2 regions of the Synechococcus sp. KORDI-49 genome follow, and region 2 is predicted to be linked to the other one. Evidence: riboswitches for the same ligand, from Rfam matches in the RefSeq annotation. Region 2 holds a riboswitch; the other holds the start of a gene.
The links. A riboswitch is a leader RNA that binds a small molecule or an ion and turns the genes downstream of it on or off. The one in region 2 is predicted to bind cobalamin.
Positions count from the first base shown of each region.

Region 1: linked by a shared signal. The riboswitch ahead of KR49_RS12285 (HupE/UreJ family protein) and the one ahead of KR49_RS00365 (HupE/UreJ family protein) in region 2 are both predicted to bind cobalamin.

Region 1 is NZ_CP006270.1:2,436,486-2,450,824, forward strand. It holds gene KR49_RS14005 (hypothetical protein) at 1-104, shown strand, start outside; gene KR49_RS12250 (hypothetical protein) at 489-1,115, shown strand; gene KR49_RS12255 (hypothetical protein) at 1,229-1,684, opposite strand; gene KR49_RS12260 (hypothetical protein) at 1,760-2,857, opposite strand; gene KR49_RS12265 (hypothetical protein) at 2,906-3,160, opposite strand; gene KR49_RS12275 (hypothetical protein) at 3,891-4,091, opposite strand; gene KR49_RS12280 (hypothetical protein) at 4,589-6,007, shown strand; cobalamin riboswitch at 6,273-6,421, shown strand; gene KR49_RS12285 (HupE/UreJ family protein) at 6,446-7,057, shown strand; gene KR49_RS13430 (substrate-binding domain-containing protein) at 7,916-8,791, shown strand; gene KR49_RS14010 (hypothetical protein) at 8,970-9,218, shown strand; gene KR49_RS13440 (DEAD/DEAH box helicase family protein) at 10,193-12,481, shown strand; gene KR49_RS12300 (helix-turn-helix domain-containing protein) at 12,826-13,092, opposite strand; gene KR49_RS12305 (hypothetical protein) at 13,236-13,574, shown strand; gene KR49_RS12315 (hypothetical protein) at 13,959-14,156, shown strand; gene KR49_RS12320 (hypothetical protein) at 14,153-14,339, shown strand, end outside.
Region 2 is NZ_CP006270.1:72,550-89,332, reverse strand. It holds gene KR49_RS00430 (DUF4332 domain-containing protein) at 1-139, shown strand, start outside; gene KR49_RS00425 (hypothetical protein) at 213-467, shown strand; gene KR49_RS00420 (CocE/NonD family hydrolase) at 457-2,064, shown strand; gene KR49_RS00415 (DUF3887 domain-containing protein) at 2,075-2,770, shown strand; gene glgB (1,4-alpha-glucan branching protein GlgB) at 2,832-5,126, shown strand; gene hemE (uroporphyrinogen decarboxylase) at 5,176-6,234, shown strand; gene KR49_RS00400 (NAD(P)-dependent oxidoreductase) at 6,231-7,238, shown strand; gene petE (plastocyanin) at 7,257-7,616, shown strand; gene KR49_RS00390 (c-type cytochrome) at 7,748-8,101, shown strand; gene KR49_RS00385 (Nif11-like leader peptide family natural product precursor) at 8,098-8,322, shown strand; gene KR49_RS00380 (phosphatase PAP2 family protein) at 8,370-9,230, shown strand; gene KR49_RS00375 (hypothetical protein) at 9,236-9,433, opposite strand; gene clpB (ATP-dependent chaperone ClpB) at 9,580-12,183, shown strand; gene KR49_RS00365 (HupE/UreJ family protein) at 12,191-12,802, opposite strand; cobalamin riboswitch at 12,829-12,991, opposite strand; gene KR49_RS00360 (6-carboxytetrahydropterin synthase) at 12,984-13,469, opposite strand; gene hisIE (bifunctional phosphoribosyl-AMP cyclohydrolase/phosphoribosyl-ATP diphosphatase HisIE) at 13,530-14,198, shown strand; gene KR49_RS00350 (peptidase) at 14,199-14,831, opposite strand; gene KR49_RS00345 (DUF2214 family protein) at 14,831-15,322, opposite strand; gene KR49_RS00340 (sigma-70 family RNA polymerase sigma factor) at 15,500-16,426, shown strand; gene KR49_RS00335 (YkvA family protein) at 16,496-16,783, shown strand, end outside.

The DNA.
Region 1 (14,339 bases), 220 kb from region 2:
TTGAGCAGTATCGCAAGCAGAACTACATCAATCGTTCTGGTTGGGTCAAACAACATATGAAAAAAGCATTGACCGAAAACAAAAGACGACTTGCGTTTAGATGAAATGAAAAACCTGAATATCAAAGCATTGACTTACGAAATGTTGGTCGAACTATCTGGAAAGAAGAGCAAACATGATATCGAAAAGTATCTTGATCAATTAATCAAAGACATATACGCGAGGAAGTGATGTAAACCAACTCCAAGACCAAAGAGACTGGGCACCATATCAGTTCAACAAGTTCCGCAATGGGCAGAGATTCATCCCACTGACCCCAACATGTATCGGACCTGTTTCTTACAAAGCGACCACTTGGCGAAGAAGATTCGAATTCGTGGGGAGACCAACTGGGTGTATGGAGAAGTACCTCCAACAATTCGTGTGGTGCATCTGATGCACCTTGCAAAGATCACAGCAGGCACCTTGTTTTAAAACAGGAGATACAAATGAAGTCCTATAAGCAATTCATCAGCGAGGCAAGGGAGGTAAAGGCATTTCTTGCTGGTGATCTACCCATAACCAAGAGGAAGAAGAAGGTTGGTCAGAAGGTCGTTTCAAAAAAGAAGTCCAATGACCTCTCCGCCAGAGGAAATGCATCTGATGTGAGTGTTTCTTCTGCTTCATCACAAGAGGTCGACAACAGCAACCTCATCCATGTCGGTGGGAACTACATGGGACGTCCTGATTATTCCGAGTCAGTCGACATCGTGGTCGATGCGATGTACCGCCTCTTCCCACACCCTGAATGGAAGTTGCTGGAGGACACGCAGTCGTCGTTCTATATCTTTCGCACTGATACTCAGCAGGTGTTGGCGAAGGGAGTAGTTGGGTACGACAACGCCAAAGAACGTGCCTCATACCTCCGCAAGACACATGGTCTGAAGTTCGACCAGGTGCGCTTCAAGAAGGAGCGTGTGGCGACTGGTAGGTCCTCTGGTGCATCAGGACGCAGGACTGGTGGTCAGACCTACAGGGGAGGACGCATCGACACTGCAAGGAACTACAACCCTTCCAAGAGAGGGCATTTCAGAGGCGTCAATTACTCCGATGGGTCCTACGCAGACTTGGATTGAGCAGGTTGCCGCATCTTGCTCTGCTTTCTGCTGAGGAGAAGGAGAACCGTCAGAAGAGATAGTGGCGACCGTTCCTGGTTCAGTTGCCCGCAGGAAATAAACAGGCAGCAGAACTAATACTTTTTTCTTGCCTGACTAACTACAACAAGCACTGGTCCGAAAGCAAAAAGAGACGAAATTGCAATATTGCCCAACCTGTTCTGACCATCTTCTTTCCATGCATTTACATTATTCACGATACCAACAACGCCGAATATAATCACCACCAAATAAACAAGTGCCTGAGTCTTTGCCGCTGTCAAAACCTTGGGGTCAATGCCTTTGACATAACTGAAATCACCTTCCGAGTCAAGGTTGTCGATTGCAGTGTCTTTAATGATCGCCTTGAATACTCGATACAGATCCTGAATAATATAGGCACCCAAAAACAAGAATGCAAATGCCCAGAATGCACCTGGTGCCGCCTTATAGAAACCAATCCCTACATAAAGACCAACAATCCACTTGCCGATGTGAATAAGCAAAAAGATCAAATTAAAGGCAATTCTTTTGATGCTTCTTCTTCTCATGCCAAAAGTCTAATCATAATATTAGAGTAGTTGGAATTAAGAGTTAAATCAACAGCGGGATGGCATTCATGGGGATTAAAACTTATTTTTTATCCTTTTCAAAAGATCTACAAACCGTCCTGCTAGCGACCTTTTATGGTCTGGTCTTTCATTGATTTCATCAACAGGTGATTCAAATGCTCTCATATACTCCTCCGAAATTACCTCATACGTTTTCATGTAATCATCAAGAGTATAGTCGTCGTCAAAGTTGAACCTTTCAAGAAGTTTTGAATTGGTCATCGCTTCAAATTCTTTACGCTTGACCTCTGGGTGATCATCATCATCTTCTGGCGCACAATAGCAATCAACAATCCATTCATTGACCATCGCATTGATTAATTGGTCTCTGGTATAAGAACCTGGAATTGAATCAGATGGCATATCTGATACTCCGCAATTTTCCGTGTTATCACCACCAATCCAAGTCGTGATTACTTTCTGATCATAGTTAATGCACTTCAGCAAAGTCCCTGCAAGTCTTCGTGTAAGTTTTGCGTGATCAGATGATACTTTTTTCAATGCGAAAATCATAAACCTCATGCTGATATCAATATCACCTTTACCAGTTATGTCATTGTCCCAAATATAATCAATACAGGACTCTTTGGCGTCAGGGTTGATATTGACGAGTTCCTCAAGACTAGAGGTTCTTGAATCTCTAAAGTCAGAGAGAATAAGTTCCTGATGAATTTCATCAGATTTCTTCAGGTAATCAAGCAAGAGAAGGATATTTCCCTTATCAAAATATTCTCTATATATCGCTCCGCTGTCATCAGAAATGTAGAAATCATATAAATGATCAATGCAAGTCTTAAGATCATTGCAGTTGACAAGTCTAGATAGATCGCCATCTGGCATATGCTGAAGCATTGATATTATTTTAATATCTTCCGGGTCGGGTTTAGAGTTTGTGCCATTGCTACCGAATAAGGAGTTGAGTTCTCCGAGATCACTAAAACCTTCTTTGGAAGAATATTCAACCAACTGGTCAGTGGTCATACCAAAGAGGTTTATCCTTAAATCAAACTGCTCATCTATACTCAAAGAATTATCATCATAATATGCTTTCTCCAGAAGAGACTGGATGATGTCTTCTCTGCTCATGCCATAAGCATCTGATCCTTCAGTCATGACTTCTGCACCAGAGATAGCGATTATACAGTCGTCAATACGAATAAATCAATACAACCACCTATTCATGTAATCAGAAACAGATATCGAATCGCCATCGTCCTGATTGTCGTTGTCTGCTTCAATACTTTCAAGTATCTCCTCTTTGATTGATTCCAGGGTTAAAGACTTGATGGATTCAAGATGCTCCTCCGCACTCATATCCTCCTCAGGGTCAAAGTCATCATGAATTAAATACACATATTCATTTTGAAGGGCAGCAATTAGTTGCTCTTTTGTGTAGTCAGAAAAGTCATCAATCATGATACAGAAATTGCATGGTGCGCTCTCCTCATTATGAGACCTTGTTCGGACCTGAGCATCTCTCTCTTCAGGCAACCTCAGTGCACCAACGCATTTCCGCTCCACTGCGGACAATCCAGTTGCGGCACCTCTTCGTCAGGTCCTCTCCATGTGGAACCTGACAAGATGATGTCGCCCAGATTCACATTCCGAATGGCATAGAGCGCTTAGGTCAGGGAGACGAATCTCTCCTGAGGTTCTTGAGTTCCTGGCGGAACCGCTCCCAGAATTCTTCGATGAACTTGATGCCCTCGATCCCCTCAGCGGGGCACAACTTCGCCCACTGCATAAACGGGTTACCGGCAACGGTCTGGAACTTCGGTTCTCCTGCTGCATCCCCTTCGCGCCAATAAACGTCCTGGGTCCAGGCATCTGAGCGATCAGCATTCGAACTGCTGGCAAACTGCTCACCCTTGCAGTCTGCGAACAACCAGACATCGGCAACAGGAGGACCTGCACGACCTGACGCTGGTTCATCAACGCATTCCTTGGTTTCCCAGTCGCATCTGTTGATCCAGGTCCTGCGTCGAACTTATAAACGGATCCAACCGTCATCCATCTGCTCAGGAAGAGACAACTGCTCCGTCTCGACTCGGCACCCTGTTCCACACCCATATACAGGCAGTACAGAGTCCTGAGGAATCGCGATTGGCGCAAGTGCACCCGCAACTAGCAAGAGTACCTGCATTGCTTACGGGTCCACCAGGTCCACGAGACGAGCATCGTCATCCACGATCCTGAACCGCTTTCCTGTCGCCGCTGCCCGCGACTTCGCAGTCCTGTAGGCATCGCTCTCGTTGTGCTTCTCCTGGTAGCGATGCCATTTGCCGAACTGATCCTGGTATTGGAGGACGAACTTCATCTGAGCGAGTGCTGGAGCAGTGAGGGGCATGATTAATCACGAACTACTAGCAAAGACAACCAATAGGTAATACTCTTGTTCTATGTTGACTTGAAGGTTGTTGAAAGTATATTAACAATATTCCAAAATTTACTATGGTCTATCTAATCAATACCGAAGACGGCGATCATGCACACCTTATAGAGGAGCATGAGACCATAGAGTAAGCAAAGGCAGCATTTCTCAAATATGTTAGTCAAGGTGCTGATGAAGGAGAGGTGGCAATCGAACTAGTAACTGAAGACTATGAACCTGTTATGTACCATGACTACCAGACTGGTATTACTGCTGTAGATAATCAACTATAGATTCTCTCGTCATCACCAAGGACAGGCAAGAGATGCTTTTCTTCGAACTGAAGCGGGGACGCGCAAGGTGCAAAATTTGATATGTAAATCGGAAGAAGTTGAATTGGGCAGATGAAGAAGAATGTGATGAATGACACCTGCATTTAGGCGTAGAATCCCCCTTATTTCGTGCCTTCAGGGATGGGTCTGAGGACTGCTGTACGGAACTTCCTCAAGAAGGTCTTTGGCAACTCCCTTTATAGAGGGTTCAGGGATACCTATCGCGACGTCAGTCACGGGGACGATCAGAGGGAAGGACGGGTCACTGGAGACCTGAACGACTCCAAGTGGCAGTCGGTAGGTGCATCCACATACAAGTGGGTCTCCCCCAGCAAGGCACTTGGCGTTGCCCCTGAGTTGGAGGAGGCAAAGGTTGCCCCCAAGGAACCAGAGATCGACGTCGTAGAGGAAGAGCAGCGTCCTCTCCTCTGTGAGAAGTTCCTGGTCAAGGACTACCTCCTGATCGATTACGTCGACAAATCAGGCAACGCCACCAGGAGGCGTATCCGTGTCGAAGAGGTCTATGCCTATGACGACGGGGTCTTTGTCCTTCGTGCCTGGTGCCTTCTTCGTAAGGGGTATCGGACCTTTGTCAGTACCCGTCTGAAGGGGTGTCGTGATGCCTTCTCTAAAGAGACCATCTATGACCTTCTCTCCCGTCTGAAGAAGCGGTCGTATTCGGATCCAGGGAACGTCGCCAAGGAGATCCTTGATGACCTGACGTTGGAGATCGTCATCGCCATCTACTCGTTGATGAACTACTCAACGGGCAAGGGGTATGAGAAGCGGTACGTAAGCGGCAGGAAGAAGACCGCTCTGGTGGATTGGGTTTTGGAGCAATCCATGGCGCAGTCTCTGCTGTCGACGCTTGATGCCGATAAGCGAAGCGAAGTGGAGGACTTGGTTAGGGAGTCCATCGGTGATCACAAGGTCACCCAGAGCAGTTATGAGACCTGTGCTCGGGCAATGAAGAGGAGTCGATACGTCGCCTCTTCCCATGATCGTTATGAGGTCAGGCGACAGGACCTCATCCTCTTTGTGGAGGAGACCCTGGAGGGTGAACCTGCAAAGGACACTGCTGTCACTCGCCTTAAGGAGGACCTGCTGGATCCTTCCTTCCGTATTGGCAAAGAGGTGGACGTTGAGAAGTTCCTGAAGGAGTTCGACAAGGTCAAGAAGGATTCCAAGAAGGCAGAGCGCAAGTACAAGAGCAAGAAGAAAGAAGAGGTCGTCTCCCAGCGGTACAGGCGCTTCGAGCGTGGTGAACCTGCTCGCTTACTGGCGCTGGAGGTTGCACTGCGGCATTTGGAGGACTGCCTTGATGAGGAGCGTGTCCTGATTGGTAAGGACGAATTTGAGGAAAAGATCAGGGAGGAGGTTGCCCAGGCGTTCAAGGAGGAGGAATTGAAGCAGGCAGGGGAGATGTTCCGTAAGCGGGTTGGTCATGGCATCAGCACCGCCTACTGCGCCTTCGGACTACGCAAGGCAAACCGTTCCTGGTTCACGGATTCAACGGGTAAGTCCTGGTTGGATCTTCAGACCCGTAACCAGGCGGACTGATCGAAGCAAACACGAGGGTGTGGGAGGCACCACAAGGGTTTCCGAACACACTCGATCGCTATGCGTCTTCAGCAATGACTACTGAGGTCCCTCAACTGTGGGAGGCGTAATCGCCCTGATGGATCTAAAATCGAGGTAGGCAGAAGACCTGCGTAACGAACTCGGCAAGTAACCCTCTCTCCCAAGCAGCAGACCAGGCACCTGCTGGTCTTGCCGTCTTGCTCAGGGGCAATCGCATTGGCAGTCGGCAAGGGGCGGTAGAAAGGTTATAAGTGGGTATGACGGATCCACCTCCTAAGAGGTTGGCAAAACGAGGAAAGTGCGGTGAGGGAGTCCCCAAGTCCGCCGCTGTCCCGCAACTGTGATGGGGTTCGCCCCTCAGTCAGAACACTCGCCGTCTCCAATCCCTTTCGTTCTCGGCGAGGACCGAGGCATTCCATGAAACTTTCCCTTTTCCCCCTGGTTGCCCTGACCGCTGGATCCGCTGTGGTCCTTGGCACCCATCCCGCTCTTGCTCATGGCACTGCTGGTGGTGGTGCTCTTAGCGGTCTGACCCACCCACTGCTGGGGTTAGATCACCTGCTAATGCTGATGGCAGTTGGCACTGCTGCGTCCTTCATCTCCTCCCAACTGCTGCTGTGGGCACTGGGCGGGGCAGTAATCGGTGCTGTTTTGGGATTCACAGGATTCACCGTCACCTCTGCGGAAGTGCTGGCGGCACTGGCGATCTCAGCGGTAGGTGCGTTGATCCTGGTGGCGGGCAAAGTCGCCAAGACCTCCAACCTCACCACCATCAGCGAGGTGGTGGTCGCAGGAGGGATCGCTATTCACGCCATGCTCCATGGACTGGAGGCACCCAAGGACAGCAGCACCCTGATCTGGTGGAGCGGTGCTCTGCTGAGTTCAGTGCTGGTGTGCGGCGGTTCCTATCTGCTTCTCAAGAAACTGCCCAAATCGGTCAGCAAGGCGGCAGCAGTTGCCTTCCTTGCCATCGGTGGGTTGCTTGCCTTTGGTCCGTTGGGTCTGCTGGCGGGTGGCGCTGGGGCATGACCCTGAACTGCTGAGATCGCCAGTGCCGCAAGCACTTTCGACGCATTAGTCCCCTTCAGTGGCGGCATTCCCTGCCGCCTTTTTTATTGCTTACGGGCAACCGAACCTTGATAGGTGCCCACTACCTCTTCCAAGTGTTCCTGACAGCGGAACACTTGGAAGAGGTTGGTTGGGAGGTGCCATTCCATGAACGGATTCAGTTCTTGAACTCGGAACGGGTCTCCTGCCATCCCTTAGTCGCCCTCTACAACTGTCTCGACTACGGCATCCCTCAACTGAGGGAGGGCAAACCCCAGTGACTCAGGGCAAACTGTCGGAAGGGACATGACCGAAGGACCCATACCGCTAGATGGACGCCAACGAACTGGGAGATCTGCTGCTTGAGGTCTTGCCACCAGATGGGAGCACCCTGGGGAACCTGTCAGCACGGCAATGAGTGCTGAGATCCCTCAACTGGGGGAGGCGTAATCGTCCTGATGGATCTAAAATCGAGGTAGGCAGAAGACCTGCGTAACGAACTCGGCAAGTAACCCTCTCTCCCAAGCAGCAGACCAGGCACTTGCTGGTCTGGATGATTTGGCGGCATATATCCTCTCGGGCGAAAAAGAGTTTCCGAATGAGTTAGACGTAAGAAGAGGGATACAACCATGTTTTTATGCGGTTTTCGCATAAAGGGATACAACCAGGTTTTTATGCGGTTTTCGCATAAAATACTGAATACCGTGACCGATCAATCGACGAGAGGTATAGTTAGTTAGTTAGTTAGTTAGTTAGTTAGTTAGTTAGTTAGTTAACCAACTTGCTAAACACTTGATTGCATAAATTTTTGATCAGTTGATAACAGTTGATGACCTGGAATTGCTGGACACCCTGATTTGGGTCGGGTCAGGCGAAGAGTCTGCAAGAAGGTGCTTCACTAATCAAAGTACTGTGTCAAGAAGAAATACTGCCACTTTGGATTTTTTAGGGTTAAAGTTAGAACGAAATGCAATGAGTGAATGGGAACTATCCGGTGATTATCGACTGTTAAATATGGAGAGAAAAGTTCACCAGTATCGTAGATTTAGTCATAAAAAGGAATTCCTACGCTTAGAAGCAACCCCCTGGGCAGGACCGACGCTTGCAACCGCTGCTCCACAGAATTGGACCCAAGGAACATGGAATCACGTTGGCATGCTGCGCCCCCTGTATCTATTAAAAAATAGAATTATTGACGCGTGGATAGGAAGTTATCAACCAGACATGCCTGACAAGCAAAATCCTGATTTTCTTGTTATAGATTTATGCCAAACTCCCGTAAATCTGTGCGCTAATAATGGGCATCCACTAATTAAAAAAGAAAAAGTAATAAGAGAAGATTTGGACGACTTTCCCTCGCTGGCACTACCATCAGGATTTTTTCCAAAAACAGAACGAATACTCAGATCCCATGGGTTATGGTCAACCTATGCGAGGATGAAAAAGTATAAACCAGAAAAATGGGAGGGCAGAACTAAAGACAATTCAACACTTTGCTACGCAACATGCTTAGGTCTAGAGATTATGACAGGACTTGAGAAAATTAATTATGATCTTGGTCTACTGTCCGGCGAGAGTTTGGTCGTACTTAGAGAATTTGCAAATGAAAAGAGGATTTTACAACTCTTGAAAAATCTGGGGCACAGAGTCATGGAGAAATCACGCATGCACCCTGACCTCACTCCGTGTTTTGATTCCACGTCTGCATTTGACTAAGCAATCAAGTACCACTCATGGAATAAAGATGCTGCTAATGGTGGCGTCATAGACAGTGCTTGACACCAAATAATCTTTAAATTCCCCGAGAACCATGAACTATGCCGATATTGCATAAATGCTTGCGAGCAGAAAAACCTACAATTAATATATGAACTTGAAAAATTTAGACCGAAAAGTGGGCGAATCTCCGCTTGCAATTAAAGATTTTGTTTACGCTCTAGATAAATTTAAAAAGTTACAAGTATTAGTCAAAGAGGCAAAGACACCAGAGGAAATTCTTTTTATAGCAGAATCGTTAGGCATCAAAATAAGTATGAAGCAATTGCAATTTTGGTCAAAAGAATTGAAGGCGCCATATTTTCCTTGGGCACAAATGGGCAGGCAATGGCGGGAGGAATTCTTCGCAAGAAGTAATCATGAGTAGCAATCTTAGGCAGAGAACACGCTCCCGCAAGCGGGAACTCTTTTGCCCGAAACATCCTGACCAAAGAATTTATGGTAATGGCAAGAAATACTTCTTGCATCTACTATCTGCAGATGAATTACGCTCTAGAGGAATGCCAAGCGCCAAGGCAAAATTAATTATCAATGCTTATCCCGTTCTCGTCTTAAGCAATGAGTGGTTAGAAGAACTATTTTGCCCTTTATGTGGTCAAAACACTTGGTACCACGTTATAAGGTATGACCGAGTGAGGCATTCTGTCCGCATTGCGCCACGCGAATTATGGATGCAGGTTGCACATGTTGATCCTCATATGGCAAATCCTAGTGTAAGTGAATTCACAAGAAGATCGTCTAAACGAGCAAGTTACAAAAGATCAGATGGTAAAAGATACTGGGACAAGTAGAAAATATAAAGCAGATGTCTGCCATTCATTCTATATTTCAGGCGATTGTCATCCATACACAAGTACGAACCTTGCAAGGAATGTGAATATGGGTCAAAAATAATCACAACAAAATAAAATCCCCCTGGTCCGTCTCCTCCATTTGGTAATCAACCGTGTGCACCAACTGCGACACATCAATCCAGTACGTCCAGGAGCATTACTTCCACTACGACGCAAAGAGAGCGACTGATGCACTCGCAACGGGTCGAGGACAACTCAAAGGGGCAACAGGGACCGACTGGATGCGAGATCCATACATACATGAATCATAGGGCATGCATCACTTGAAACTGGCAAAAAATTTTTTGATTATCGAAATAATCCAACCCCAAACTGGTCCACCTATAGATTGCAAGTCAAAAGAATTCTTTTAAAGAATGCAAATCAACCGCATCCACAAAGTAGATGCCAATAAGGGTGCCACCCCAAATCAAAACAACACCTAGACATAAAAGAGCAAAATTTGGCAGCAAACCCTTAGGATGACAAAGCAGGTTGATGGCAAACCGTGGCAACTACCGATGACTATTGCTATTCACTGATAAAAGATTGCAGCAATTGGAAGCAATTCGAGAAAAGTCTCGAACCACTTGAAAAGCACCAAAAGGGAAGGATATTCGAAGAACTGACCAAATTACTATTTCTTACGCACCCCGTCTACTTAAATAAACTTGCGAGAGTATGGCACCACAGCGAAATACCGAATCAAATAATTGAACTGTTGCAACTACCAAATCCAGAAATTGGGGTCGACCTCGTAGCACAAGCACGGGACGGTTTTTTCTGGTTAATACAATGCAAATTTCACCAGGACCCCGAAGTAAATGTCTCCTATCAAGAAGTCAGTACATTCTTAAGCATCAGCGAAAGATCGGAAACTTTTAAGCACTTATCTCATAGATTAATCAGTACATCCGCGAACGGAGTAAGTCCGCGAGTAAGCAAGTCGCATTCATCTAAATTAGGTTATTTAACTGCATCAGACTTCTCCGAATTAGACTTTAATGTTATACACACACTTATCGATGGCAAAAGTCTAGTATTCAGACCGAAGACACCAAGGGAGCACCAAACCCGAGCGGTCAGCAAAGCAACAGAATACTTTTCCGATCAATCCAAATCAAGAGGGAAAATAATACATCCATGCGGAGCAGGGAAGAGTTTGACCAGTTTCTGGTTATCTCAATCACTTCACGCAAATTCCATTCTTATCGCAGTTCCGAGTTTATCTTTAGTCAAGCAAACTGTTTCAACATGGTCACGAGAAGCACTAGCAAACAATAAATCTCTTGACTGGATTGCTATTTGCAGCGACGAAACTACGGGATCACTAGAAAACAGACAAAGTCTGTCTGCCGAAATCGGAATAGAGGTAGACACTGACCCGGAGATAATAAAGAAGTTTTTCTCAAAAGAATCAAGTTCTAGCAAAATTTTTATCACCACCTATCAAAGCGGGAAAACTCTTGGCGATGTCGCCAGAGAAATGAATCACATCTTTGATCTGGGCATATTCGATGAAGCGCATAAGACTGTCGGCAATCGCGACAAGACATATGCACACCTCTTACTTGATGAAAATATTCAGATCAAAAGACGAGTTTTCATGACAGCAACTGAAAGACAATTCAAAGGAGAGAGTACCAATATCCTGACCATGGATGACAGGAATATTTACGGCGAAGTAATCGACGAATTCTCTTTCAAAGAAGCAATTGAATGCCATCCAGCAATTCTATGCGACTATAAAGTTGTAACAACACTAATGACAAAGTCTTTTGTCGATGAATTCACTGAAAATAACGGCACTGTCAAAAGCATTGAACAGCACGAAGGCATACAAGCAGACAGAAATGCAATCGCTGCTTTGATTGCTATCAACAAATTAATAGACAAGGGTTTAGCGAAGCACATAATCTCATTCCACAACACAATATCAAGATCCAAAAATTTCATGAACTTAGTCAAATACTTTTCTAGCATCTCTGGGGCAATGGGCGGATTACAAGTATTTCATTTATCTGGAAAAGACAACAGCGGAACGAGGTCAAAGACCCTGAGGAATTTTGAATCTAGCAATCTCGGTTTAATTACAAATGCAAGATGCCTTACTGAGGGAGTCGATGTTCCTTTGGTCGATACAATTTTATTTGCAGACCCAAAGCAAAGCACTATTGATATTGTTCAAGCAGCAGGTAGAGCGATGAGGATTCATCCTGACAAGCAGACTGGATATATCTTGCTACCAGTTGTGGTAGACGACGAATTAGATGACCCTCAGCAGTCAGCATTTCAACAGATAATTTCAGTATTAAGCGCTTTAGGGATGCATGACTCCAGGATCATTGATGAATTCAAGGACATCGTTTCGGGAAGAACAAAGAAAGGTAATATCGTTGAAATAATTTCTTTTCAAGAGGACTTATTCAAGATCAATCCAGATCGATTGGCAAAAGAGATAGACATTCTTGTATGGGACCGACTCAGTTTTGCAAAAAGCATTATCGGAGAGAGTGGTTTCACAAAATGGATGAACGAAGAAACAAATCTATCGGATAAGTCTGTAAAAAATTATACCCAAGCAGTCAGGAAAATATCTAACGACCTGGTTCGCATGGGTCTCACCAAGTCAACTCTTGAAGAGATTTTAGAGTCAGAAGACCTAAATCACTTGAAAAAAAGTTATTTTGAAATACCGGAATTCAAGGAAAGCGACCTAAAAGGCAAGAATATGTACAGCGCTGGTTTCAATAAACTCATCGAGTACCAGTCAATAAAAAAATCCAATCATCTATAATCTTCTTTCAGATCTATTTTGATCTTCTCCTCTAACCACTTCTTATATCTCTTATCTCTTTTCTAGGTATTCTTGATCATATTATATTTAATCTTGATCAGTCGAATGGTGATATATATTCATCTGACCACCTCACTACGGTTGTTCTGAAACCATTCATAGTGAGTTATCAGATAATCCAGTGTTCCTGACCTGGATCGTCTGAGTTGATGAGATAAGGGATCAAACTTTTCCAGAGTGGTCTGATTCCTTTTCCCAAAGAAGAGATTGATATTTCTTGTCTCAACAAAGCAAACATTCGTGATCCAGAGAACGGATGAGGATTTCTTTCTGGAGTTGGAGAACTAATCCTTTTCAACCACTTCCAACAAATCCTCAATCCCGCAATCCAGCAGTGTCACGATCTTGGATGCCAGATCCAGTGAAAGTGCTGCTGCTGCCTTGTCATCGTTCCGTGCCAGGCGGGTGATGGTCGTCGCTGCCACCCCTGCTTGAACTGACAAGGCGTTCATGGTGATGGGTTTCTCGCCCACCTCCGCACGACGCAGATTTGCCTTGGCAATTGCCTTGGGCAGTGTCAGACGAACTTGTTTTGCCATAAAGCGCACCATACCCCAAGCGCAGCATGTCGCAATATCAGCATGAGACGCTGCATCCTCAGTAATTTTTGCTATAGTTAGTGCGTTGAGGGCAAGAGGTTCACAGAAACCCGCCCTCTCAACCCCACTTCAGAAACCCATAGAGGTTCAAGACCATGCCGACTGACCTTTCCACCATTGACCTGGCAACCCTCAACGCTGCCCAGGGTGTGATCGTGACTGCCCTTCGGAACCAGTGCTGCCAATGGGAGCAGGACTCCGCTGATGCCATTGCCGATGGTCACCTGTCCAATGCCGTGATGCTGGAGCACTGGGCATTTGCCGCTGATCTGCTCTCCGCCACTGTGAGCACGGAGTTCTCTGCCCTCTTTGGCAAGGCAATGAACGCTCGCCTGAACAGCAGCACCCGATCTGTCAGTGACCACCTCCTCGATGCCATGGCACTGGAGGTGGCAGCACAGCAGAGCGAACCATTGGACAGAATTAGCGTCTAATACTGCGTTGTCTAGTTTCTGTGCTATATTTTGAGCGTTGAGGGGCAAGAGGTTCATAGAAACCCGCCCCTCCAACACCTTTCCCGAAACCCACAGAGGTTCAAGACCATGCTTCATCAATCCACTCCCTTCTGCTGGCACTTCACCAGTCCTGAGCATCAGGGAATGCTGGTTCGCCATTCACGCTCGGGTGACTTTCAACTCTGCCGCCGCTCACAGGTGGGTGAGATGTGCTGGGAGACCCGCACCCTTTCCTGCCACCAGACCCTGGAGCAGGCAGTGGCAGCAGCAAAAGACCATTGCCTGGTAACCGCCTGATGGTTCTTGCCGTTGCTGGTGGGGGAGAAATCCCCTGCCACACTTGACCCACGACCCGCACCAGCAATGGCATCTGATCACCCTGACGCACCCAAGCAGTTCGGCATTCGTCTGAATCAGGACACGATGGAACTGGTTTCTGAGATTCAGGAGTTCAGGCGTCGAACCAATCAATCCACCACCCTTGCCGCCATCGTGGAAGACGCCATCCGTTGCCACTACAACCGACTGGAGGACGAGGGTGCTCTCTATGGCAAAAAATGACCCCACCGATCTCCAAAGCAGATCTTCAGCGACTGGTGGAGACGCTGCCGCCTGAACGCCATAACCCCTACGCCTATCTGGAGGACTGGAAACCTGATCAACTGCTGCTAAGGCGGATTGAACTCACCGATCAACTGAAGATCCTGGACCAAGAGCGCAAAGCAATTGACGCTGAACTGCTGG
Region 2 (16,783 bases):
ACTCGCTGACTGCACACCGGAACAGCTCGTGCGACAGACCGGTCGACTGCAGCGCAGCCTTGGCATCGCCCGGCCGGGATCGGTGGATCTCCCGATGGCAAAAGCGTGGATTCAGCAGGCCAGGCAACTCAGGAACTGACCGCTCCGCTCACCCGGCCCATCGATCCACTGCGTATGAAGGATCAAACACGAACCTGCTGATGAGCGGTTTGATGCGCTGGATCGTCCTGGCCGTGGTGGGAGTTTCTCCCGTTGCCGCCGAATCGGAACTGCTCAACAGCGTCAAGCGCAACCCCTCAGAAGCCAGTGCCCTCTGCAGTTCCTTCCGCAGGCTGAACGGTAACGGCCAATCCGCCTACTCCAGTGAAACCACCCGGCTGATCGCGAGCCAGAGAAACCTCTCCACGACAGATGCCGAAGTGCTGATCACCTATGTCGTGGGGATGACCTGTCCGGATGTCCGCTGAGGGCGCTGAGCTGATCCCAGTCGCCGAACGTGAGGCCGAGCTGACGCTCAGCGACGGGGTGCGACTGCGCTCACACCTCTGGTACCCCCGCCATGGGGGACCCTGGCCAGCACTGTTGATGCGCCAGCCCTACGGACGAGCGATCGCCTCGACCGTGACCTACGCCCACCCCCGCTGGTGGGCGGAGCAGGGCTATCTGGTGGTCGTTCAGGACGTGCGCGGCCAGGGGGATTCCGAGGGACGTTTCGGAGGATTCGGGCAGGAGGCCTCAGACACGGCCGAAACCCACGCCTGGGTGCGCGCGCTGCCCGAGTGCAACGGGCTCCTCGGCTGCTACGGCTTCTCGTATCAGGGAGTGACCCAGCTGCTGGCACCAGACGATGCGCCGCCGCCGGAGTGCCTGGCGCCCGCCATGGCCGGTCTGGATGAACGGCAGCACTGGTGCAGCGAGGGTGGCGCCCACTGGTGGCATCTCGGACTGGGTTGGGGCCTGCAGCTGGCCGCCCTTCAGGCACGCCGGAAGGGCGATGAAGAGGCGTGGCTGACACTCCGACGCAGCCTTGAGCAGGGCAGCTATCTGCGGGAGGGCCGCACCCTGCTCGAACGTCACGATCCGGACGGGATGGCCTGCCGCTGGTTCCAGCAGGATCCGCTCACTCCCGACGCCTGGACGGTTCACACCGCCCCGCTGACTTGGCTGCAGCGACCGATGCTGCTGCTGGGGGGCTGGTGGGACCCGCATCTTCTGGGAATCCTCGACCTCTGGCAGCGCAGCACGGCTGCTGGCGGCGATCCCGAGCTGCACATCGGTCCCGCCAGTCACCTGCAGTGGTGGCCTCAGTCTCAGAGGCTGATGCTGCACTTCTTCGATCGCCACCTCAAGCTCTCAACCGACACCCCGACATCAGCGGCCTCGCCACGGTTCTGGGATCTGACCCGTCACGAATGGCAGGAGTCCCTCTGTGCCACGCAGCATTCCTGGCGGTTGCAGGGAGATGGACTGACCAGCATCGATCCGGAGAGCGGCACTCTGAAAGCACAGGAACCCGGACAGGGCACCGTGACCATCGTTCATGACCCGTGGCGGCCCGTGCCGGCCATCGGAGGGCACCTGAGTCCGGATCCAGGTCCGGCCGAGCGCAGTGCGATCGATCAACGCGCGGATGTGGCCACCTTCACCGGCGGCGAGGTCGGGCAGCCTGTTCAGCTGCAGGGGCAACCGGTTCTGACCCTGGATGCTTCTGCGGATCAACCCGGGTTTGATCTCTGTGTCGCCCTGTCCAGGATTCCCCGGGGGAGCTCCCAGGTGCAACAGCTCAGCACCGGAGTGCTGAGAGTGACCGGCGAACCGGCCCTGCTCTGCTCACAGCGCCGGATTCCGCTGCAACCGCTGCTGGCGACCCTGCATCCCGGCGACCGACTGCGGCTCTCGATCGCCGGCGCAGCCTGGCCAGCCGTGGGGGTCAATCCGGGAACACCCGAGGTCGCCAGTGGCCCCCCCGGCAGCCGACATCGGGTCGTGACCATGACACTCGAGCTTGCCGGCTCACACCTGTCGCTGATTCCGTTCGACTCCGGCAGAGTGATCACCGACTGATATCAACGATGTGAACCTGCTAGCCGGCCTGCTGGCCACGATCGTCGCCGCTGCTCCCGTTGCCGCCCAGCAGACCAACAAGACGGAGTTGACGCCTGCTCAGTCGACGGCCGCAACAGAACTGCTTCTCCAGGCCCTGAAAGAGCGTCAGGCTGCCGTGATTCACAGCAATTTGGCCGAGAGCGTCCGCAGCAGCATCGACGTGGCGACCATCCAGAAGCGACTGGACAGTCGCAAGGCGATCCTCTCGACCAAGGTGATCGGGGTGACCCCCGGTTACCGCACCACCACGGTGGATGCCGTTGTGAGCACGGCTGACGGTGAAAAGCCCATCCTGCTGATGCTGGATGACGACGGCAAACTGCTGGCCTGGAAATGGGCAGGCCAGATCGAGGGTCTCGAAGCGACGGCTCTGGATTTCGTGAAGGACCTGGCAGCCGGTCGCTGGGTCGTTGCCCGCTCGAAGCTCTCGCTCGACATGCAGAGCGAGCTGGCACCGGGTGACCTGGAGCGCAAGTGGACCAAACTCCAGAAGGTGTCCGGCGGATTCCGCCAGGTGAAGGACGCGGTGATCGCCAATCAGGGTGGAGAGCAGCAGCTCGTGCTCGTGGCGGTCGAGTTCATGAACACAACGTCCAATCTGTTCGTCATCTTTGACGGCAGTGGACGGATCATCAACGTCGACATCTCCGAGGAGTTCGTCTGATCCGACCGCGATCCCTGCTGATGAAATCCGCTTAACATCGCGCCCACTTCTCAGGTCTCTCATGGGTGGCGCGGCAGTCCTCGACTGGATGGTTCAGGACGGCGAACGACTGGCGAACTGCCGCCACGATCATCCCTTCGCGGTGCTCGGCCCCCAACCCCTGGAGGGTGACTGGATCGTCCGGGTCTGGATGCCGGAAGCCGAGACCGTGACCCTGCTGCTGGGCGATCAGCAGCTTCCGATGCAGTCGCCCCATCACCCCTGGGTGTTCGAGGCCAAGCTGAGCGAGAACCCCGGCAGCGACTACCGGGTTCGGGTGCTTCGCGGCGGCATCACCCATGAACAGCACGACCCCTGGGCCTTCCGGGGTGAATGGATGGGTGAGATGGACCGCCATCTCTTTGCCCAGGGCAACCATCACCACATCTGGGAACGGATGGGTGCTCATGTCACCGAACGGGATGGCGTCAGCGGCGTGATGTTCTGCCTCTGGGCTCCTCACGCCATGAGCGTGTCGATCCTCGGGGATCTCAATTCCTGGGACGGGCGTCACCATCCCATGCAGCAACGCCTCGGCGGCATCTGGGAACTGTTCATCCCCGGGCTGCCCGAGGGCTCCCTCTACAAATACGAGATCCGGACGCAGGAGGGGCACTGCTACCAGAAGGCCGATCCCTACGGCTTCCAGCACCAGGTCCGCCCGGAGAACAGTTCCGTTGTGGCCCACCTGAGCGGCTACAGCTGGGCGGATGGCGAATGGATGCGCCAGCGCGACAGCAGCAATGCCCTGGACCAGCCGATCTCCGTCTACGAGATGCATCTCGGCAGCTGGATCCACGCTTCAGCCGACGAGCCCTGGATCCAGCCGGACGGCACACCGCGCGCTCCGGTGCCTGCCGCCGACATGAAGCCAGGCGCACGCCTGCTCACCTACGCCGAACTGGCCGATCGCCTGATTCCGTACGTCAAGGCCCGCGGTTTCACCCATATCGAACTGATGCCGATCACCGAGCATCCCTTCGATGGTTCCTGGGGTTACCAGGTGACCGGCTGGTATGCGCCCACCAGCCGCTACGGCACCCCGGACGAGTTCCGGGCCTTCGTGGATCGCTGTCACGCGGAAGGCATCGGCGTGATCATCGACTGGGTACCGGGGCATTTCCCCAAGGACAGCCATGGACTGGCTTTCTTCGATGGCACCCATCTCTATGAACACGGCGATCCGCGCATCGGCGAACACAAGGAATGGGGAACGCTGATCTTCAACTACAGCCGCAACGAGGTGCGCAACTTCCTGGTTGCCAACCTGGTGTTCTGGTTCGAGCAGTTCCATATCGACGGCATCCGCGTCGACGCGGTCGCCTCGATGCTCTATCGCGACTATCTGCGTCCAGACGGTGAATGGCTTGCCAACGAACATGGCGGCCGTGAGAACACCGAAGCCGTGCGCTTCCTGCAACAGGCCAACCATGTCCTGTTCCAGCATTTCCCCGGGGCACTCTCCATCGCCGAGGAATCCACCACCTGGCCGATGGTGACGCAACCCACCGACATCGGCGGGCTGGGATTCAACCTGAAGTGGAACATGGGCTGGATGCACGACATGCTCGATTACTTCGAGCTGGATCCCTGGTTCCGCCAGTTCCACCAGAACAACATCACCTTCTCCATCTGGTACACCTACACGGAGAACTTCATGCTGGCGCTCAGCCATGATGAAGTGGTGCATGGAAAGAGCCATCTCCTGCACAAGATGCCTGGAGATGACTGGCAGAAATATGCCAACACCAGAGCTCTTCTCGCGTACATGTGGACGCACCCAGGCAAGAAAACCATCTTCATGGGGATGGAATTCGGGCAGCGCGCTGAATGGAATGTCTGGGGGGATCTGCAGTGGGACCTGCTCAACTACGACGCCCACCAGGGCATCCAGCGTCTCGTCGACGATCTGAATGTTCTCTACAAATCAGAACCTTCTCTCTGGAGAGACGACTTCGACCAGTACGGATTCCAGTGGATCGACTGCAACGACAATCGCCACTCCGTGATCAGTTTCATGCGTCGCGAAAGCACGGGCGGAAGCTGGTTGGTGGTGGTGGCGAACTTCACGCCGTCGAGTCACTCCAACTACCGCGTCGGTGTGCCGGTGGATGGCTTCTACGAAGAGATCTTCAACAGTGATGCGGCGCGTTACGGAGGCAGCAATCTCGGGAACATGGGCGGCAAATTCACCGAGGCATGCAACATCCACAGCTATGAGAATGCTCTGGATCTCTGCCTGCCGCCGCTGAGCGTCATGGTCTTCCGCCATGACCCCAAACGCAGCCTGCTCGCTGAGAAGAACAACGCCATGTGAAGTTGACGCACCAGCTCAGGTAGGTTGCCGGCTTGATCCCCAGACCCGGATGAGTGACTCCCTGCCCCTGCTGCTGCGTGCCGCGCGCGGTGAATCAGTGGAGCGTCCTCCGGTCTGGATGATGCGTCAGGCAGGCCGCTACATGAAGGTCTACCGGGACCTTCGCGACCGTCATCCCAGCTTCCGGGAACGCTCGGAGAACCCCGATCTCTCCTACGAGATCTCCATGCAGCCGTTCGAGGCCTTCCAGCCCGATGGAGTGATTCTGTTCTCCGACATCCTCACGCCGCTGCCGGGCATGGGGATCGACTTCGACATCGTGGAGAGCAAGGGGCCGCAGATCAATGACCCGATCCGCAACCTGTCCCAGGTGGAGGCCCTGAAGCCCCTGATCCCCGGCGAGAGCATGCCCTTCGTGGGCCAGGTACTCGGTCGGCTGCGGGAGAGCGTCGGCAACCGGGCTGCCGTGCTCGGCTTCGTGGGCGCCCCCTGGACCCTGGCCGCCTACGTGGTGGAAGGCAAGAGCAGCAAGAACTACGCCGTGATCAAGGCGATGGCGTTCCAGGAACCCGCGCTGCTCCACAGACTGCTGGACCACTTCGCCGAGTCGATCGCCAGCTATCTCCGCTACCAGATCGATTCCGGCGCCCAGGTGGTTCAGATGTTCGACTCCTGGGCCGGTCAGCTCAGCCCCGCCGATTACGACACGTTCGCCGCGCCGTATCAGAAGAAAGTTGTGGATCTGGTCAAGCAGACCCACCCCGATACACCGTTCATCCTCTACATCTCCGGCAGTGCCGGCGTGATCGAGCGGATGGCCACCACCGGTGTGGACATCATTTCCCTCGACTGGACGGTGGACATGGGTGAAGCCCTTGCGCGTCTGCCGGAGCACATCGGCGTTCAGGGCAACGTCGATCCCGGCCTGCTGTTCGGGACACCGGAGGCGATCCAGGCCCGCATCGATGACTGCGTGAGCAAGGCCCGCGGTCGCCGCCACATCCTCAACCTTGGCCACGGCATCCTGCCGGGGACGCCTGAGGAGAACGGCCGTGCCTTCTTCGAGGCCGGCAAATCCGTGATGGAGCGCATCGGGGCAGCCGCTTGACCCGGATCCTGGTCACCGGAGCCAGCGGCTGCGTTGGCCAATACGTCTCGCGCTGGCTTCTGGAGCACTCCGACGCGGAGCTGCTCCTCTGGCTGAGGGATCCCTCCAAGCTCACCGCGGTTGCGGCCGATCATCCAAGGATCCGGCTGCTGGTGGGAGATCTGCGCGAGACCGATCGCTTCGCGGCGGAGTTGTCGACGGTGAACCGAGTGATTCACACCGCCACCGCCTGGGGCGATCCGGAGCGGGCCGAACAAGTGAATGTCGTGGCGGTGAAGCGGATGCTGCAGCTGCTCGACCCGACGGTGATTGAGCAGGTCATCTACTTCTCCACCGCCAGCATCCTCGATCGCCATCTGCGACCGCTGCCTGAAGCTCTTGCCTACGGCACCGAGTACATCCAGACCAAAGCCCGCTGTCTCGAGGACCTGGAGCAGCACCCCCTGGCGTCACGGATCATCGCCGTCTTTCCCACCCTGGTCTTCGGTGGTCGGGTGGATGGCACCAGCCCCTTCCCCACCAGTTACCTCACCGAAGGGCTGGCGGAGGCCAGCCGCTGGCTCTGGCTGGCCCGATGGCTGCGGGCTGACGCCAGCTTCCACTTCATCCATGCCGAGGACATTGCCCGGATCTGCGGCCAGTTCGCCACACGCGCCCATGAAGCGAACCGTGAGCCCGGACAGGGCGCTCTGCGCCGGATCGTGATGGGGCAGCGGGCCATCTCCGTGGACGCTGCGGTGGCCACGATGTGCCGCTGGCGTGGGGTGGGCCGGACGCCGGGCATTCCGCTCTGGCCATGGCTGATCGAAACGCTCATCCGTGTGCTGCCGATCGAAGTGAATGCCTGGGATCGCTTCAGCATTCGTCAGCGCCACTTCATTCACGACCCCGTGAGCGCACCCGAGCGCTTCGGCGGGACCAGTCATGCCGCCACCCTGGAAACAGTTCTTAGCGATTCAGGCCTCCCAAACCGCGGCAAACCGAGAGCCACGCGTAAAGTCTGACCATCGTTTCTTCAGCCAATGCGGTCTGTCATTCGCACCTTCGCAGCTGCTTGCTGTGCCCTCCTGATGCTGATCGGCCTGAACGTCGGCAGCGCCCAGGCCTCCACCGTCGAGGTCAAGCTGGGTACCGATGCCGGCATGCTCGCCTTTGAGCCCGCCACCGTGACCATCAAGGCCGGTGACACCGTCAAGTTCATCAACAACAAGCTGGCTCCTCACAACGCCGTCTTCGATGGCCACGACGAGTACAGCCACTCCGACCTGGCTTTCGCACCCGGTGAATCCTGGGAAGAGACCTTCAGCGAGGCCGGCACCTTCGACTACTACTGCGAGCCCCACCGCGGAGCCGGCATGGTCGGCAAGGTGATCGTCGAGTGATCGATTCAGCGATCACACCTCGCTGACACCAAACCAGCTCGAAAACCCCGAATCTCTCCAGAACGGAGGGGTTCGGGGTTCTTTCATTTGATCCCTCCGCTGGATAGTTTGGGGTGAACCATTGAGATTGAATGGCTCGCATCGCAGGCCTGCTCACCTTGCTGCTCGCTCTGATCGTCGTGATGGCCCCCCAGGGGCCGGCCTTCGCGATCAGCACAGACCTCGAACGCGGTGAGCAGATCTTCTCCAGTAACTGCGCCGCCTGTCACATGGGCGGGGGCAATGTGATCCGCGCCAGTCGCACCCTCAAGATGCGCGATCTCAATTCCCATCTCGAGGCCTACCAACAGGATCCGCTGGAAGCGATCGAACACTCCATCGAAGACGGCAAGAACGCGATGCCGGCCTACGCCGGCGAGTTGAGCGAGGACGACATCATTGCTGTTGCCACCTATGTGGAGCAGCAGGCCGAGCTGGGCTGGTGAGTCGCGAAGCCCTGAAGGACTTTCTGCATGCGGTGGAGCGCAGCCCGCGACTGCGCCAGGCCGTTCAGTCCTGTGGCACGGATGATGCCCTGATCGAGCTGGCCACCAGCAACGGCTTTCAAGTGCGGAAGCTCGATCTCCTGCACGATGCCGAGGACACCCGAATCAGCGACTGGTTCGATCGCAGTGCCGTGAAACGGCACTTCCACATCTCCGGCTGATCCGGATCATCTGTCCGTTGCTAAAGGACGTGTAGGTCTCGTTCAGCATGCACAAGCTCAACCTCCTGGCGGGCCTTCCCGTCGCCCTTCTCCTGGTGGTCGTGGGGCTGCCACCCCGGAGAGCTCTGGCCGCCCCATCCGGCTCGGACTGCCTGATCGCCAGTGCAGATGTTCCCGAAATCCACAAGGGACTGCTCAAGGGATACCTGCCGGATAACGCCATGCCGGACAGCCTGCAGCTGCTTCCGCCGCCGCCGCAACTCGGCCAGCCGGAGCATGCCCTTGATGACACGGTCTCCCGCAGAAGCTTCCCTCTGCCCGGCACACCGCGCTGGAACCTCGCGGCTGCCGATGCAGACCTTGGATTCCCTCAGGCAGCCAGCACCTTCTCCTGCGCCATCGGCGCCCCCATCAGCGAAGAGGCCACACCAACGCTGGTGATGCTGCTGCGCCGAACGCTCACCGATGCAGGTCTCTCCACCTACAAAGCCAAGAACCACTACGGCAGGAAGCGCCCATTCCTTGTGAACGGGAAACCGATCTGTTCGCCTGAAGACCAGGCGAAGCTGACCACGGATCCGTCCTACCCATCCGGTCACACCGCTGTGGGCTGGGCCTGGGCCCTGATCCTCAGCGAGATGGTGCCGCAGCGCCGCAATGAAATCCTGGCTCGAGGTCTGGCGTACGGGGAGAGTCGCCACCTCTGCAACGTGCACTGGGCCAGTGATGTGATGAACGGGCAGCTGATGGGCGCCGCCGCTGTGGCCCTTCTGCATACCAATGCTGAATTCGAGGCTGATTTCATCGCTGCGAAGGCCGAAGTGAATGCCGCCAAAGCCAAGGGCCTGCCCCCCAGCCGGGACTGTGCCGCCGAAGCGGCGGCACTGGCCCAGCGCACCCGCCCCTGAACGGCTCAGGCCTGCCTGGCCAGCTTCAGCACCTCCAGATACAGCTGCTCATCGATCTCGCGGATGTCGTACTCCGTCGGCTTGACGCCGTGATGGTGCTCATGGACCACCATCCAGCAGCTGCGTTCCAGCTCGCCGCCGGCACTGGCGGCGAGCTCCAGACCCTTCTGCACGAGGGTCTCCACAAGCTGCTGATCGACCATTCCGACGCTGAAAGGTTCGGCGAACTCTAAAAACCGATTCCGGTTCACCGCCCGCTGGCGAAAGGGCCCCACCGGAGCCTTCGGTTTGCCGCCCCAGATCGCAGCGGGATCGCCATACGGTTTGCTCAGTTCGGGATCACTTCCCTATGCAACCCACGGCGGAACAGTTCACGGAAAAAGCCTGGGCCGCCGTTGTCGCTGCCCAGCAACTGGCCCAGTCGGCTCGCCATCAACAGCTGGAGAGCGAGCACCTGCTGCTCGCCCTGCTGCAGCAGAACGGCCTGGCCGGTCGCATCCTTCAAAAAGCCGGTGTCGACCCCAGCGGCTTCGAAACATCCGTGCAGGCCTACCTGAAGCGGCAGCCGAGCATGAACTCCCGACCGGAATCGGTCTTTCTCGGCCGCGGGGTGAACGGAGTGCTGGATCGGGCTGAATCCCAGCGCAACAGCTTCGGCGACAGCTACATCTCGATCGAACATCTGCTGCTCGCTCTCACCGAGGATGACCGCTGCGGCCGCCAGCTGCTCAACCAGGCGGGGGTGGACGCCGCCAAGCTGAAAGAAGCGATCACAGCCGTGCGGGGCAATCAGTCGGTGACCGACCAGAATCCGGAGGGGACCTACGAATCCCTCGAGAAATACGGCCGTGACCTCACGGCAGCGGCCCGCGACGGCAAGCTCGACCCGGTGATCGGTCGCGATGACGAAATCCGGCGCACCATTCAGATCCTCAGCCGACGCACCAAGAACAACCCTGTGCTGATCGGTGAACCAGGCGTCGGCAAGACGGCGATCGTGGAGGGACTGGCCCAGCGCATCGTCAACGGCGATGTTCCCTCAGCCCTGCAGAACCGGCAGCTCATCGCCCTCGACATGGGATCCCTGATCGCCGGTGCGAAATACCGCGGTGAATTCGAGGAGCGGCTCAAGGCCGTGCTCAAGGAGGTCACCGCCTCCGAGGGCCAGATCGTGCTGTTCATCGATGAGATCCACACCGTGGTGGGAGCCGGAGCCAGCGGCGGGGCCATGGATGCCAGCAACCTGCTGAAGCCAATGCTGGCCCGCGGAGAACTGCGCTGCATCGGAGCGACGACCCTGGATGAACACCGCCAGCACATCGAGAAGGATCCAGCCCTCGAGCGTCGGTTCCAGCAGGTGCTGGTGGATCAGCCCACCGTGGAGGACACCATCTCGATCCTCAGGGGACTCAAGGAGCGCTACGAGGTGCACCACGGCGTGCGCATCGCCGACAGCGCCCTGGTGGCAGCCGCGGTGCTGAGCAGCCGCTACATCGCGGACCGCTTCCTGCCGGACAAGGCCATTGATCTGGTGGACGAGTCCGCCGCCCGCCTCAAGATGGAGATCACCTCCAAACCGGAGGAGATCGATGAGATCGACCGGAAGATCCTGCAGCTGGAGATGGAGAAGCTCTCCCTCGGTCGGGAATCCGACAGTGCCAGCCAGGAACGTCTGCAGCGCCTCGAGCGTGAGCTGGCGGAACTGAGCGAGCAGCAGAGCACGCTCAATGCGCAATGGCAGCAGGAGAAAGGCGCCATCGACGACCTCTCTGCCCTGAAGGAGGAGATCGAACGGGTGCAGCTTCAGGTGGAGCAGGCCAAACGCAGCTACGACCTCAACAAGGCCGCGGAACTCGAGTACGGCACCCTGGCCGGTCTCCAGAAACAGCTGCAGGAGAAGGAACTTCAGCTCTCCGGAGACGAGGCGGGTGAGAAGACCCTGCTGCGTGAAGAGGTGAGCGAGGACGACATCGCTGAAGTGATCGCCAAGTGGACCGGCATTCCCGTGGCACGCCTGGTGCAGAGCGAGATGGAGAAGCTGCTCCAGCTCGAGGACGACCTGCATCAGCGCGTCATCGGGCAGGACGAGGCTGTGACCGCCGTGGCTGATGCGATCCAGCGGTCCCGGGCAGGCCTCAGCGACCCCAACCGTCCGATCGCCAGCTTCCTGTTCCTCGGTCCCACCGGAGTCGGCAAGACGGAACTGTCGAAAGCCCTGGCCAACCGTCTTTTCGACAGTGACGACGCGATGGTGCGCATCGACATGTCGGAGTACATGGAGAAGCACACCGTGAGCCGTCTGATCGGCGCACCTCCGGGCTACGTGGGCTATGAGGCGGGTGGTCAGCTCACGGAAGCGGTTCGCCGCAGGCCCTACGCGGTGATCCTCTTCGACGAGGTGGAGAAGGCTCACCCCGACGTGTTCAACGTGATGCTGCAGATCCTTGATGACGGGCGGGTCACCGACGGTCAGGGACGCACGGTGGACTTCACCAACACGGTGCTGATCCTCACCAGCAACATCGGCAGCCAATCGATCCTGGAGCTGGCCGGGAACCCGGATCAGCACGGAGAGATGGAACGACGGGTGAATGAGGCCCTGCGCGGCCACTTCCGACCTGAGTTCCTCAACCGTCTGGACGATCAGATCATCTTCCGCAGCCTCGACCGGCAGGAACTCCGCCAGATCGTGAGCCTGCAGGTGGAACGGCTGCGACAGCGCCTGGAGGAGCGCAAGCTGGACCTGCAGCTAAGCGAAAGCGCCTCGGACTGGCTCGCCAATGTCGGTTACGACCCGGTGTACGGGGCGAGACCTCTGAAGCGGGCGATTCAGCGGGAACTGGAGACCCCGATCGCCAAGGCCATCCTCGGGGGACGCTTCAGCGAAGGCCAACGGATCTCCGTGGAGGTCGAGGCGGCCGGGGTCGAAGCCGAGCGATTGGTGCTCAGCTGATCTGCGCTCAGGGAACAAGCAGCGACCAGGTGAAGGCGGCGCCGATGCCGATCCAGACACCGGCGGCGATCTGGCGCCCGTTGCTGCCGACCCCCTCCAGCAGACGGCTGGAGACACCGGTGACGGCCAGCAGCAGCACACCCTGACCGATCAGCAGCCCGAGGCCATAGGCGAACAGCGGAGCCGGCTCAGCGCCGATCACAGCTCCGCCCAGCAGGTATCCGTGCAGGCTGATGGCCGGCAGCAGCAGCCACACCGGCAGGCGTCCGAGGATCACCAGACCTTCGAGCACGAGAGTGAGGGAGACGCAGGCCTCCGCGGCGGTCTCAAGCGCTGACGGCAGAGGAACCAACTGGGAAACGAGACTGCCGCCCAGGCCCAGAGCCAGCAGCGGAAGCACCCAGCGACGGGGCTGACGCAGACCCACAAGAGCGATGGCCAGCAGAAACAACAGATGGTCGGGCCCCAGCAGAGGGTGACCGATCCCGCTGATCACGCCCTGCCAGGCGGTGATTCCGGATCCCTCCGGCATGCCGAAGGGGTGATGGGCCAGGGCGGGAGTCGCGGCGAGCAGAGACAGCAGCGACAGCCCCAGACAGGGCCCAGCCCTGCGGATCATCTGGTTGGAATGCATCGTGTTCGATCCTCGTCGATGAAGAAGTCGGCGGGCGTTCTGACTGACGACGGATCGGCCGGACTGACCGATGGAATCGCTTCACAGCTGCGGGACAGCGCCGGATTTTCACCGGTCTTTCCCCGTTACCTCCAACAGCTGATCTCTGCTGGAACCGAGCACTTCGTTATAGCTGAGTGGATTCATTCCCAAACCATTCCGGAACAGAGCTGTAGGTGGCGGCATTGCGTTCGTTCTCACGCGCCTCCACCGCCCAGCAGCAGGTGCGGCCCAGATCACGTTCCTGAAGCAGCTGATTGGCCCAGCTCCAGACCAGTTCCGCGGTGGTTTCCATCCCAACGTTCGTCATCACACGCAGATCAAGAGCGCCGAGCTCGTGCAGGCGCTGCCATTCCTCCAGCAACGGATCGTCTTCGTTGACGAGGAAAGTGTGGTCAAAGTGATCACGCAGGCGCTGCTCAAAGCCTTTCAGGCCCGAGAAATCCACCACAAAACCGCAGACATCGAGCTGACGGGCCGCGAACCAGAGCGTGAAACTGCGGCTGTAACCGTGAACGAAGCGGCAATGGCCCGGATGACGCCATTGCCGATGACAGCAGGGATACCCCTCGAACCGCTTGCTGCAGACGTGACGGGAGGGAGGGGTCAGCACAAATCAAATGAGGGAGGACGCTGCAGGAAGATCGGAACAGTGCTTGAAGCATGAGGCCTGATGCAGCCCTCCAGCCCCGCCTTCATCAACCAACTCCGTTTTAACGACGCCGGCTTGCTGCCAGCTGTCGCGCAGGACTGGCTTGACGGAGCCGTTCTCATGGTGGCCTGGATGAACCGGGAGTCGATCGAGCACACCCTGCGCAGCGGAGAGGTGCACTACTGGAGCCGGTCCCGCGCCGAGCTCTGGCACAAGGGAGCCACCAGCGGCCACACCCAGATCCTGCGGGGCCTTCGGTACGACTGCGACGCCGACGTGCTGCTGCTGAGCATTGAACAGACCGGAGATGTGGCCTGTCACACCGGGGCCCGAAGCTGTTTCTACGAGGCCGGCGACACCCGCAGCGACGGAGGCAGCGACGCCCTGCCGCCTCCAGCGGATGCCTGCACGGAGCTGTATCGGGTGATCCGTGGCCGGCAGAGCCAACCGGAGGAGGGCAGCTACACGAACAAGCTTCTGAGTGGCGGTGACAACCGGATCCTCAAGAAGATCGGCGAGGAAAGCGCTGAGTTCGTCATGGCCTGCAAGGACGATGTGCGCGAGGAGATCGCCGGTGAAGCCGCCGATCTGATCTTTCATATCCAGGTGGCCCTGGCTCACCACGGCGTCAGCTGGCGGGAGGTGCAGGAGGTGCTGGCGGCGCGGCGTGGAGCTCCGCGCCGCCCTTGATCACTGGCCGGTGATCGGGCCGAAGCGGTTGGGCTGAGTCCGCACCCAAGACAGGGTCTGACGATCGCGATCGCTGGGCGTGAGCACCGGATCGGCTCCTTGATGCACAGCCAGGGCATCAAGGGAATCATCGCTGTGGCCCCAGAGCCCGAAGGCATGGCCGAGCTCATGCAGAGCCGTGGCCTCCAGCGCCTGGGCACGAAGCTCCGGCGAAATCAGCAGCTCAACCAGCGGTTCCCGGCGGCGCTGGCCGGCACGGTTGAGTTCCGCCAGCCGCAGCACGCTGCGTCCGTTGCTGGCTCTCCATCCGGTGTCGGTGCGACGCCGTGGAGGTCGCTGGCGAAGGATGCGGATCTGCGCACGCTCAGGCTGATCCACCAGCACCACAGGAACCTGCTGACGCCAACGGGAGAGTGCGGTGTCGACAGCGCGACGCCAGCGCACACTCCAGCGGTCCGCGGGGTCAGGGACCGGTTCGATCCAGAGGCACCAGCGGGGGAGACTCGGCAGGCCAAAGGCCGTGGTGGCGAGGCGCTTGGCGTAACCAGGCGCCTCACCCTCCCGTGACTGAGCCTGCAGAGGCTGCTTCAGAAGGCGGATCTCAGCAGCGGGAGGACAGGGCTCAGCCTGCATCAGGCCGCCGGCAGGCCAACCCCTCGGGCCATCAGCGTGGCCAGCATCGGGATGGAGGCGAAGCCGAGCAACTCGATGTTGATGATCCAGCTCAGGCGTCCGGCCAGAGCCTCGCTCACCTTGGGAAGTTCACCCTTGCGCAGTGGGATCGCCCAGAGGATGTAGGTGATGGTCGGATACAGCGACAGCGCACCGACGGAGAGGTAAATGCCGACCTTCCACCAGAACAGTGGATTCTCCGTGTAGAAGGCTGAACCCTGCCCGAAGTGGATCACCCGCAGGATGCCGCTCACCAGGAGAGCCAACGCTGCAATGCCGTAAACGATGTCGGTGATCACCATGGCCGTGGCCTCGCCACGGTCGGGATTCGCCTTGATCAGACGCCTCTCCAGCACGAGAGCGCCGAAGCAGACCATGAAGCTGAGGTAATGGACGTAGGCGACGCCAGCATTTTTGGCGACATCCGTTGTGAGCGCGACCGCCAGTGTCATGAAAACAGGGACGACAACGGCGCGACCCTAGCGGCATACAGCCTCACAACTGCTGATTATCTTCAGCAAGAAGAAGAAACACTTTAACTATGGATAAAAAGTGAATTCCGCAGTCTTTATTACACCCACCAAATGAAAACACTTTGGTTCTAAGTTCAATTGAGTGATCGCGTCATGATGGTGAGCTCACTAAGTGCTTTTCTTGGAGAAATCGGCCGCCACCAGCTGCTGACCCCGGAACAGGAACTGATGATGGGGAGAAAGGTTCAGGCGATGGTTGCCATCACTGAACGTTGTCATCTTGCAGGCGGATCCGGGCCAGCATGCGACTACAACGATGAAGAAAAAGTGGTGATTCGCCGCGGCGAGCGTGCGAAAAATCAAATGATCACCTCCAATCTGCGTCTGGTTGTCAATCTGGCCAAGCGCTACCAGGGCAAAGGCCTTGATCTGCTTGATCTGATCCAGGAAGGCACCCTCGGGCTCACCCGCGCCGTTGAGAAATACGATCCAACCCGCGGACATCGCTTCTCCACCTATGCCTACTGGTGGATTCGCCAGGGCCTGAACCGAGCGCTGTCGACGCAGAGCAGAACGATCAGGATCCCGGTCAACGTCAACGAAAAACTGACCAAACTGCGTGCCGCCAAAGCACGCCTGATGCAGCGCAACGGTCTCACCCCAACGACCGAACAGCTGTCTGAATTCATGGCGATCCCTGTGGCCGAAGTCGAGGATCTGCTCGCCTGCGAACTGCGCAGCGTCACCGTGAGCCTGCAGGGAGTGGTCAAGTCGAAATCAGACCCCTCGGAGCTGGTCGACGTGTTGCCCAGCGATGAACTTCCCCCGATGGAACGCGCGGAGATCGCCGAACGCTCCGCTTCGGTCTGGACTCTGCTGAGCAAAGCCAACCTCACCCCGAAGGAACGGACGGTGGTGACCCTGCGTTTCGGCCTCGACGGCTCCAACGAGTGGCGCACCCTTGCCGAGGTGGCCCGTCACATGAACTGCTCTCGGGAGTACTGCCGGCAGGTCGTGCAGCGGGCCCTGCGCAAGCTCCGCAAGACGGGCATTCAGAGCGGTCTCGTGGAATCCGCACTCTGAGGGTGAGGGCGACCCCATCGCCAAAGACGGCGCGGCGCGCAACAGTGCAAGTGACGTGAAGGAGGGTTCGTGGACAAGGCGGCGGACGTGACGGTGGAAGCGGATGTTGTGGACAGCGAGGTGATCGATGAAGGCCTGCTGCGCTCTCTGCTGCGACGAACAGGTCGCACCGTCGCGACACCGGCCCTGGAAGCTCTTGAACTTCTCCTGGATGACGCCACCCCCTCACCGGTGCGTTTCACGATGCTGGCGGCCCTCAGTTATCTCCTGATGCCGGCGGATCTGATTCCCGACCTGCTGCCGGTGGCCGGATTCAGTGACGATCTCGTCGCCCTGACCGCGATGGTGGGAATCTGG